DNA from 2 places in the Pseudoalteromonas sp. MIP2626 genome. Region 2 is predicted to be linked to the other one. Evidence: predicted binding sites of a transcription regulator. Region 2 holds the regulator's gene; the other holds the start of a gene.
The links. Region 2 encodes FliA, which starts transcription of late flagellar genes. Its sites were predicted from a motif close to CTAAAGNTNNNNNNNNNNNNGCCGATA; they were not measured.
Positions count from the first base shown of each region.

Region 1: HC000_RS15190 (DUF5610 domain-containing protein) is a predicted target of FliA. The motif match lies at 2,361-2,387, and genes of this name have one in related genera.

Region 1 covers NZ_JAATTW010000049.1:595-4,799, forward strand. The annotation lists gene HC000_RS15180 (RNA-binding protein) at 1-365, shown strand, start outside; gene murI (glutamate racemase) at 328-1,125, opposite strand; gene HC000_RS15190 (DUF5610 domain-containing protein) at 1,203-2,330, opposite strand; gene trmA (tRNA (uridine(54)-C5)-methyltransferase TrmA) at 2,498-3,601, shown strand; gene HC000_RS15200 (thiol:disulfide interchange protein DsbA/DsbL) at 3,665-4,205, opposite strand, start outside.
Region 2 covers NZ_JAATTW010000005.1:92,146-96,350, reverse strand. The annotation lists gene HC000_RS05115 (chemotaxis protein CheA) at 1-431, opposite strand, end outside; gene HC000_RS05110 (protein phosphatase CheZ) at 447-1,208, opposite strand; gene cheY (chemotaxis response regulator CheY) at 1,224-1,607, opposite strand; gene HC000_RS05100 (RNA polymerase sigma factor FliA) at 1,648-2,358, opposite strand; gene HC000_RS05095 (MinD/ParA family protein) at 2,385-3,245, opposite strand; gene flhF (flagellar biosynthesis protein FlhF) at 3,238-4,205, opposite strand, start outside.

The sequences.
Region 1 (4,205 bases), on a different contig from region 2:
CTGTTGGTTTGCTCATTGGTGGTATTGTTATTGCTGCGATGTCGTCTGACGGTGTAGTAGAAGCCGAAGTAAAAACCAAAACGCTTTATGTTGGTAACCTTCCTTATCGTGCAAACGAAGGTGTGGTACGTGCTTTATTTGAAGAGCAAGGCAAAGTGTTCAACGTTCGCTTATTAAAGGACAAAAATACAGGTAAGCGTCGTGGCTTTGGTTTTGTTGAAATGGCGCAAGCTGATGCCGACAATGCAATAGCGCAGTTAAACGATAGCGAGTTCCAACAACGTACCTTAAAGGTACGTGAAGCAAAACAAAAACAAGAAGATGATTCTAACGCTCTTCGTTCTGAGCCGGATCAATCAGTGTAACTAGCTTTACAGCTAACTTACTACTCACACTAGCCGTTGAATAATATTGCAGCGGCTTTTTTGTATCTGCAATATTGTTATTCGTTAAATTAAGCTGGCTAATTAAGTAATGAACTCGCTTAGCAATCGCTGCACCTGAATCAAGTAGCTGCACTTTCCTATTAAAGTACTGACTAATCGGCTCTGCCAAAATAGGAAAATGCGTACAGCCTAATACTAATACATCTATAGACTGATCTATGTTTAAACGATCGAGTTCTTGGTGCAGTTTAGTTGTATCTAAACTTTGTTCGAAAAACAGACGCTCGGCTAAAGTAACTAGTTCAACGCTACTATATAAGCTAACTGCTATATTGTTGGTATGTTCTTGTATGAGTGTGCGCGTATAGGGACTTGATATAGTTGCTGGAGTTGCCAGTAGGCCGATATGTTTAGATTGTGTAAGTTGCGCAGCAGGTTTTATCGCCGGTACCACCCCCACTATAGGAATAGTAGTAATTTGGCGCACTGCCCCAAGCGCAGAAGTAGAGGCGGTGTTACATGCAATGACAATTAAATCTACATTAAGCGCTTGCTGGTTAATAAAGTGAATGAGTGCGCATAAGCGATTAATAATCGTTTGCTGTGACTGAGCGCCGTATGGCAATAGTGCATTATCCATAAAATAGCTGTATTGCGCATCTGGAATACTTTGCTGAATATGTTCAAGTACCGTAGTACCACCAATACCTGAATCAAAAACCATTATGTGCGCTGACAAACTACTGTCCTTATTCTAAGTTAAGAACGGCAGTTTGCCATGTGATTTTTATAAAAGAAAGTAGTTTAGTGGTACAACTATTGTTGATTGGCTAGCTCGTCCGTTGCTGCATTTAATTGATTAAGGTTTTCGAACATAGCTTTGGTGTAATCTACCAATTTATCTATTTCTGCTTGATCTTGATTTAACCACTGCACAATACCCGATAACTGGTTTTGTATGCCCAGCTCTGTGGCTTTATTAAACACAGCTTTTAAGTCGTCGTTAAACGGCGCTAATTTATCAGCTACTGCTTTTTCAGGAACTGGCTTGTACTCTTCGTAACCTTTAACTGTAGCGACTGTTTTGGTTTGTCGTAAATCCATTGAAAAAGCCACCAGCTGTTCGTTGCCTAAGCTTAGTGCTTGCGCCTCTTCAAATGCTTTATCTAAGTCACCACTGAAAAAGGTGCTACTTACACTTTGTAAGTCAGCCATTAGCTCATTAATCGCCTTTTGTTCATTCTCATTTAAATCGCCATTAACCGACATAGAAAATGACAACTCACGAGACTGCGACGACTCACTTACAAAAGATTCACTATTCCCATTTTGCTGATAACGACTGGCTGATTGTGACTCATAAGCATCAGCAAAACTAATACTCACTTCGTCTCCTTCGGCGGTAGTAAATTTATATTCTGCTTTGTTACTTAAACTTGCATACTGAGTTTGGCTAACAGAGACACTGGCGGGTTTAGGATTAAATAAATCGTCTTCAAATTTGTCCAGGCCATTAAATATGCCTTCTTTAGATTTATTAATACCCTGTGCGATATCGTCGTTAAACACGCCATTGCCTTTTAATTCATCAACCGCGTCATCAATCCCTATTTGCACACCTTTTCGAGCATCACCTAACATACCTTTGAGTTTTTCATCGTCGGCACCATTGGCTTTTGCTTTACGTACTGCACTGGTAACGAAGTCTAAAACGTTTTTAACGATTTCATCAAAATCAAAAAGCGGTTTATCTTTTTTCGGCTCGCTTATCGGTAAGCCAAGAGCTTGAGCCATTTTGTCACCGAGCACTTTGGCAGCAAGTTCTTTACCGCGCTGCTGATAGTTATCTTGAGGCGACTGTATTGTAGGTTGCTGTAAAGCCCCTTTATTACCGTATTTATTAATATTGTGGTTTGGAACAAAGCCAAAGTTACCGATTTTCATGATCCGACTCCTATCTATGCTTGCCTTACTTATCGGCACTGTAAGTTATTTCTGTAGCTAGATGCTCAAAAAAAAACCAATATATATTTCATCAAAACTAGACAAATACATCTCGCTCCCTACAATAGCGCCGATAAACAGCTCTCAAAGATAAGGTTATAGCGTTAATGGCAGTTATTAAAATAGACACCACACAGTACGATGCGCAGTTAAGCGAAAAAGAACAGCGTATTGCTGCCCAATTTCAACGTTTTGGTGTGGATAAACTTGAGGTATTTAGCTCAGAGCCGATTAACTACCGCCAACGCGCTGAGTTTAGAGTATGGCACGATGGTGACGATCTGTTTCATATAATGTTTGATCAACAAACTAAAGACAAAATTCGCGTTGATAGCTTTGACCCTGCCGCTCCTTTGGTAGGTGAAGTGATGCAAGTAATGATTGATAATTTAAAGTCGTGTGAAATTTTGCGTCGTAAACTATTTCAGATTGATTACTTATCTACGCTAAGCGGTGAGATTTTAGTGAGTCTGTTATATCACAAGCCACTTGATGAGCATTGGCTGAGTGAAATTAACGCGCTTAAAGAAAAGTTAAGCAATAAGTATAAAATTGACTTTATTGGCCGTGCCCGCAAACAAAAAGAAATGCTTGGTGATGACTACGTTACCGAACGCTTAAACGTGAATGGCCAAGAACTAATATATCAGCAGGTAGAAAACAGCTTTACCCAGCCAAATGCCAAAGTAAATATTAAAATGCTAGAGTGGGCGCAAGACTTATGTAAGCCACTTAAAAATGATTTACTTGAACTTTATTGTGGCAACGGTAACTTTTCTATTGCGTTAGCGGGTTCGTTTAATAAAGTGCTGGCAACCGAAATATCAAAGTCGTCGGTACACTCAGCGCAGTACAATATAGCGCAAAACAAAGTTGCCAATTTAGATATTATTCGCATGTCGAGCGAAGAGTTTACTCAAGCCATGAATGGCGAGCGTAGTTTTTCTCGCTTAGAAGGTATAGATTTAAACAGCTACAATTGTCAAACCATTTTAGTTGATCCGCCACGTGCCGGTATGGATACTCTAACGTGTGACTTAGTAGCAAATTACGAAAGTATTATTTATATTTCGTGTAACCCAGAGACACTAGAGCGCGACCTTGATCACTTAACCCGCACCCATGAAGTTAAACGCTTTGCGATTTTTGATCAATTCCCTTATACGCACCATATTGAGTCGGGTGTATTTTTACAAAAAAAGAATATTTAAAATTACCAGCTAAAAATTACCCATAAAAAAAGCTCCTTAGGAGCTTTTTTTATGGGATTAACTTTACTTGCTTGCCAAGTAGTTAATTAATTTAGTGATATCTGCTGGTTCGCTAATACCCGATTCGCGGCCTAGAAGTAGTTTGTACTTACCATTTACGATAAAAGTAGGTACGCCACGCAATGCACCTTTCTCTTTAAAGTAGTCTTGGTCGCGCTTCATTTTTGAGCTTAATGTACGTACCGAAAAGCTTTTAAATAACTTATCGAACTTATCGCCATCAACGCCTTGGGCTACAAACACATCTTTTACGTCGGCTAGCTCATTAAAATTTGCGCGCTTGGTATGAATGTGGCTAAAGATAGCCGCAATAATTTTATCTTTTTGTGGTAACACTTCAGCCGTTGCTAACGCTTGGCTAATCATTTGTTGATGCTCGGTATCGCGTACACCAACAAAATCAACGTGGCTCTTTTTAAACTTTACGCCTTTATCAAGCATTGGTTTAATTTCGGCTACCAGTGGCTCCATGTTATTACATGCAGGACAGTAAAATGAGAAAAACTCTTTCACTTCTGGTTTTTTAGTTGCGCGCTCAGACACA
Region 2 (4,205 bases):
ATTACTGGCGCAATAGTGTCACCACCAAGCTCTTCTTCTGTGGGCGGTAAACCTAATTTATGTAATATTTCGAGTAACTGGGGATCGGCAGGCTCTGGTTGCTCACGATTTTTTATCGTAGCAAACATTTCGTTAATAGTATCAAGTGCTTGAAGTATAACATCCATTAGCTCAGAGTTAACTGTTCGCACTTTTTGGCGCAGTAAGTCAAACACGTTTTCTGCGCCATGGCAGGCATCTACCAGCTCTGACATCGCTAAAAAGCCCGCGCCACCTTTAACAGTGTGAAAGCCTCTAAAAATAGCGTTCAATAATTCAGTATCTTCTGGGTTATTTTCCAGTTCAACTAATTGTTCAGATAAAAGCTCAAGGATTTCTCCAGCTTCAACTAAAAAATCTTGTAATATATCTTCATCGACTTCAAAGCTCATGCAGTTACTCTCCTATTAGAAGCCCAAACTTGATAAAAGATCATCAACTTCGTCTTGATCAGATACAACATCATCACGCGATTCTTTATCAATAATAGGGCCTTCTGGGCCTGCTAATGCTTGTGCGGCAATCGAGTTTTCTGTTTTTTGTTGCTCTTGGTTATCGTTTTCATCTTGTGCTGCAAACGCAGTTAACAGATGAATTAAACTTTCTTCAACTTCGCGTACCAGCTCAATAACACGGCGAATTACTTGTCCGGTTAAATCCTGATAATCTTGAGCCATTAACACATTAGTCATTAATACTTGCAACTCATCGGTTTTAAGATGCGAGCTGTTCATAAATTTATCAATGCTATGACACAATGTTTTAAATTCACCAAGTTCAAGATCGCGGCTCATTAACCGATCCCAGGTTGGCTTGATATGCGAAATATCATCAGCTAATTGCTGGGCTAAAGGCAGGCTCGCTTCAACCGCATCCATGGTTTTGTTGGCGGCGTTTTCTGTCATTTCTATGACATAGTTAAGTCGCTTTTTAGCATCCGGAATGGCATCAGTGGTTAAATCTGTTATGCGGGTGTCAAGCTCAAAACCCTTTAAAGACTCGTGCAACTGGCGCGTTAATTTACCTACTTCTGCAAACAAATATGATTGTTCTTGAGAGGCAGTTTCTAAAATTAACTGATCAGCTTTATGTTGCTCACCGTTTTCTAAAAAAGTGACCAGCTGACGTGCTTGCTCTAAAGTAATCTGAGGCGCAGCAGGTGCTGACATAAGCCTCTCCCCTTATTAACCTAAGCGTTCGAACACTTTTTCTAATTTAGTTTTTAATGTACCCGCAGTAAATGGCTTAACAATATAACCATTAACACCTGCTTGGGCTGCTGCAATAATTTGCTCTTTCTTAGCTTCTGCAGTAACCATTAAAACCGGAAGATGCTTTAATTTGTCATCTGCGCGTATTGCTCTTAACAAGTCAATACCTTGCATGCCCGGCATATTCCAATCTGTTACTACAAAGTCAAATGATTGATTTTGCAACATAGGTAAAGCAGTTGAGCCATCATCTGCTTCTAAAACATTGGTAAACCCTAAATCACGCAATAGGTTTTTAATAATACGTCTCATCGTTGAAAAGTCATCAACAACAAGAATTTTTATGTTTTTATCCAAAACATCCTCCAGTGAGGCCTAAACCTGTATTTACTTACTTCTAATTTATCCAGTCATTGATTTTTGCTTTTAGCTTAATCATCGCCTGACCATGTATCTGACTTACACGCGACTCACTTACATCGAGTATCTGTCCAATTTCTTTTAAATTCATTTCATCGTTATAGTACAACGAAAGCACCATTGCATCTCGCTCTGGTAGGGATTTAATTGCACTTAATAAAGATTCATTAAACCTTTCATTTTTAACATTATTAAAGGGTTTGTCTAGTGCTAAATCGTGCCCAACAGGTGTTATAACATCCTCATCAATACCTAAATCTTCTATTCCCAAGATTTTACTGGAATTAACATCGGTTAAAATATGATGATATTGCTCTAGTGTAATTTCAAGCTTTTGGGCAACTTCACTGTCTGTAGGTTCACGATTCAGGCTGCTTTCTAATGCTGAAATAGCTTCTATAACCTGGCGGCTTTTACGATGTACTGAGCGAGGAGCCCAGTCTCCACGGCGCATTTCATCAAGCATAGCGCCCCGAATACGAATACCCGCAAAGGTTTCAAAACTAGCGCCTTTAGTGGCATCAAAGTTTTTTGACGCCTCTATTAATCCTATCATTCCTGATTGAATTAAATCATCGAGTTGTACACTAGGGGGTAAACGAGCAATTAAATGACATGCTACTTTTTTTACTAATGAAGCATGCTTTTCAACAATCATATTTAAATTTTGTGTTGATTCATATCCCATAGCTCTATTCACCAATGTAGTCATAGTTAGCCGTTAACGAGTTTCTCAATGAAAAATTCTAAATGACCCGAAGGCTGGTTCGGTATTGGCCACTTTGTTATTCTTGTTGCTAATGTTTTAAAGGCAAGTGCAGCTGGAGAACTAGGAAACAGTTCAACAATTACTTTTTGACGACGTGTTGCTTTGCGCATATTTTCATCATAAGGAACGGTTGCAACCAGCTCCATTGATATATCTAAAAATCGGTCTGTAACCTTTGATAGCTTTGCAAATAACTCTTGCCCTTCGCGTAATGAACGCACCATGTTGGCAACAATTTTAAATTTATACACGCCATGTTCGCGGCTTAATACTTTGATCAGTGCATAGGCATCGGTTATTGAAGTTGGCTCGTCACATACCACAACCAAAACATCTTGTGCAGCGCGAGAAAAACTCAGCACCATATCCGATATACCGGCAGCGGTATCAACAACTAATATATCAAAATCAGTATTGAGTTCGCTAAAAGCACGAATAAGCCCAGCATGTTCTGCAGGCGACAACTCAACCATACTTTGTGAACCCGACGTCGCTGGTACTATTTTGATCCCAGCGGGGCCTTCTACTAGTATTTCATCAAGCTCACATTCGCCAGATAACACATGCGATAAATTACGCTCAACACGTAGTCCAAGCATTACATCACAATTGGCTAAACCCAAATCGGCATCAAGCACTAACACTCTATTGCCTTGCTGACCTAAAGCGATCGCTGTATTTAACGATACATTTGTTTTTCCAACGCCACCTTTACCGCCAGTGACGGCGATAACCTTAACGCCGTTATTATTATTTTTGCTCATTTTACGCAGGCCGCTTGCTTGATCTAATACTGTGTTAATCATACATCTCTACTGTGCTCGACGCCACTGATTGGTGTCGTGAATGTTGTACTTTTGTTCTCTTTAAATATAATTGCTCAGCTTTTTTCACTAGTTTTTCTGCATTTGCAACTCGAATATCTTCAGGTACTCGTTGACCATTAGTAAGATACCCTATTGGCAGGCGATTTTGAATCGCAATACTAATTATCTCGCCTAAACTTAATGATTCGTCGAGTTTAGTGAAAATACAACCGCTTAACTGTACTTTTTTAAAGTGTCTTACGGTTTCTTGTAACACATTTATTTGCGCAGTGGCACTTAATACTAAGTAATTACGAATATCCACACGCTGATTACGCATTAAGGTATTTAGCTGCTCAGTTAAACGTAAATCACGTTGGCTCATACCTGCGGTATCTATAAGTACTAAGCGCTTGTTACGTAAATGATATAACACTTCAGCCAGTTCGTTCGCATCTTTAACTTGTTTAACCCCACAGCCTATAATACGGCCATATGTTGCAAGCTGCTCGTAAGCACCAATTCTGTAAGTATCGGTAGTAATTAGCGCTACTTTATCAGCACCATATTTTTGTGCACCTAATGCCGCGAGCTTAGCCACTGTAGTGGTTTTACCCACACCGGTTGGGCCAACTAATGCGTAAACACCACCTTGGCGCAAAATTTCGTTATTCGTGGTTTGCATCTGATCTTCAACCATAGTTAACAGCGCTTTCCAGCCCTGCTGACGCGGAACATCTTCAGGTACAAAACAAGCCATTTGCTCAGCAACTTCTTTATCGATTCCCATGCCTACTAAGCGGTCAATCATGCATGCGCGCGTTGGGTCACGGCGCGCCATATCTTGCTGCATTAAACCCGACACTTGGTGCTCTAATAACTGGCGAATTGCGTTCATTTCTTCACGCATTGTGCTCATTGCTTCACTTTCGGTATTTTTAGTCGTGTGTGTTTGCGCAA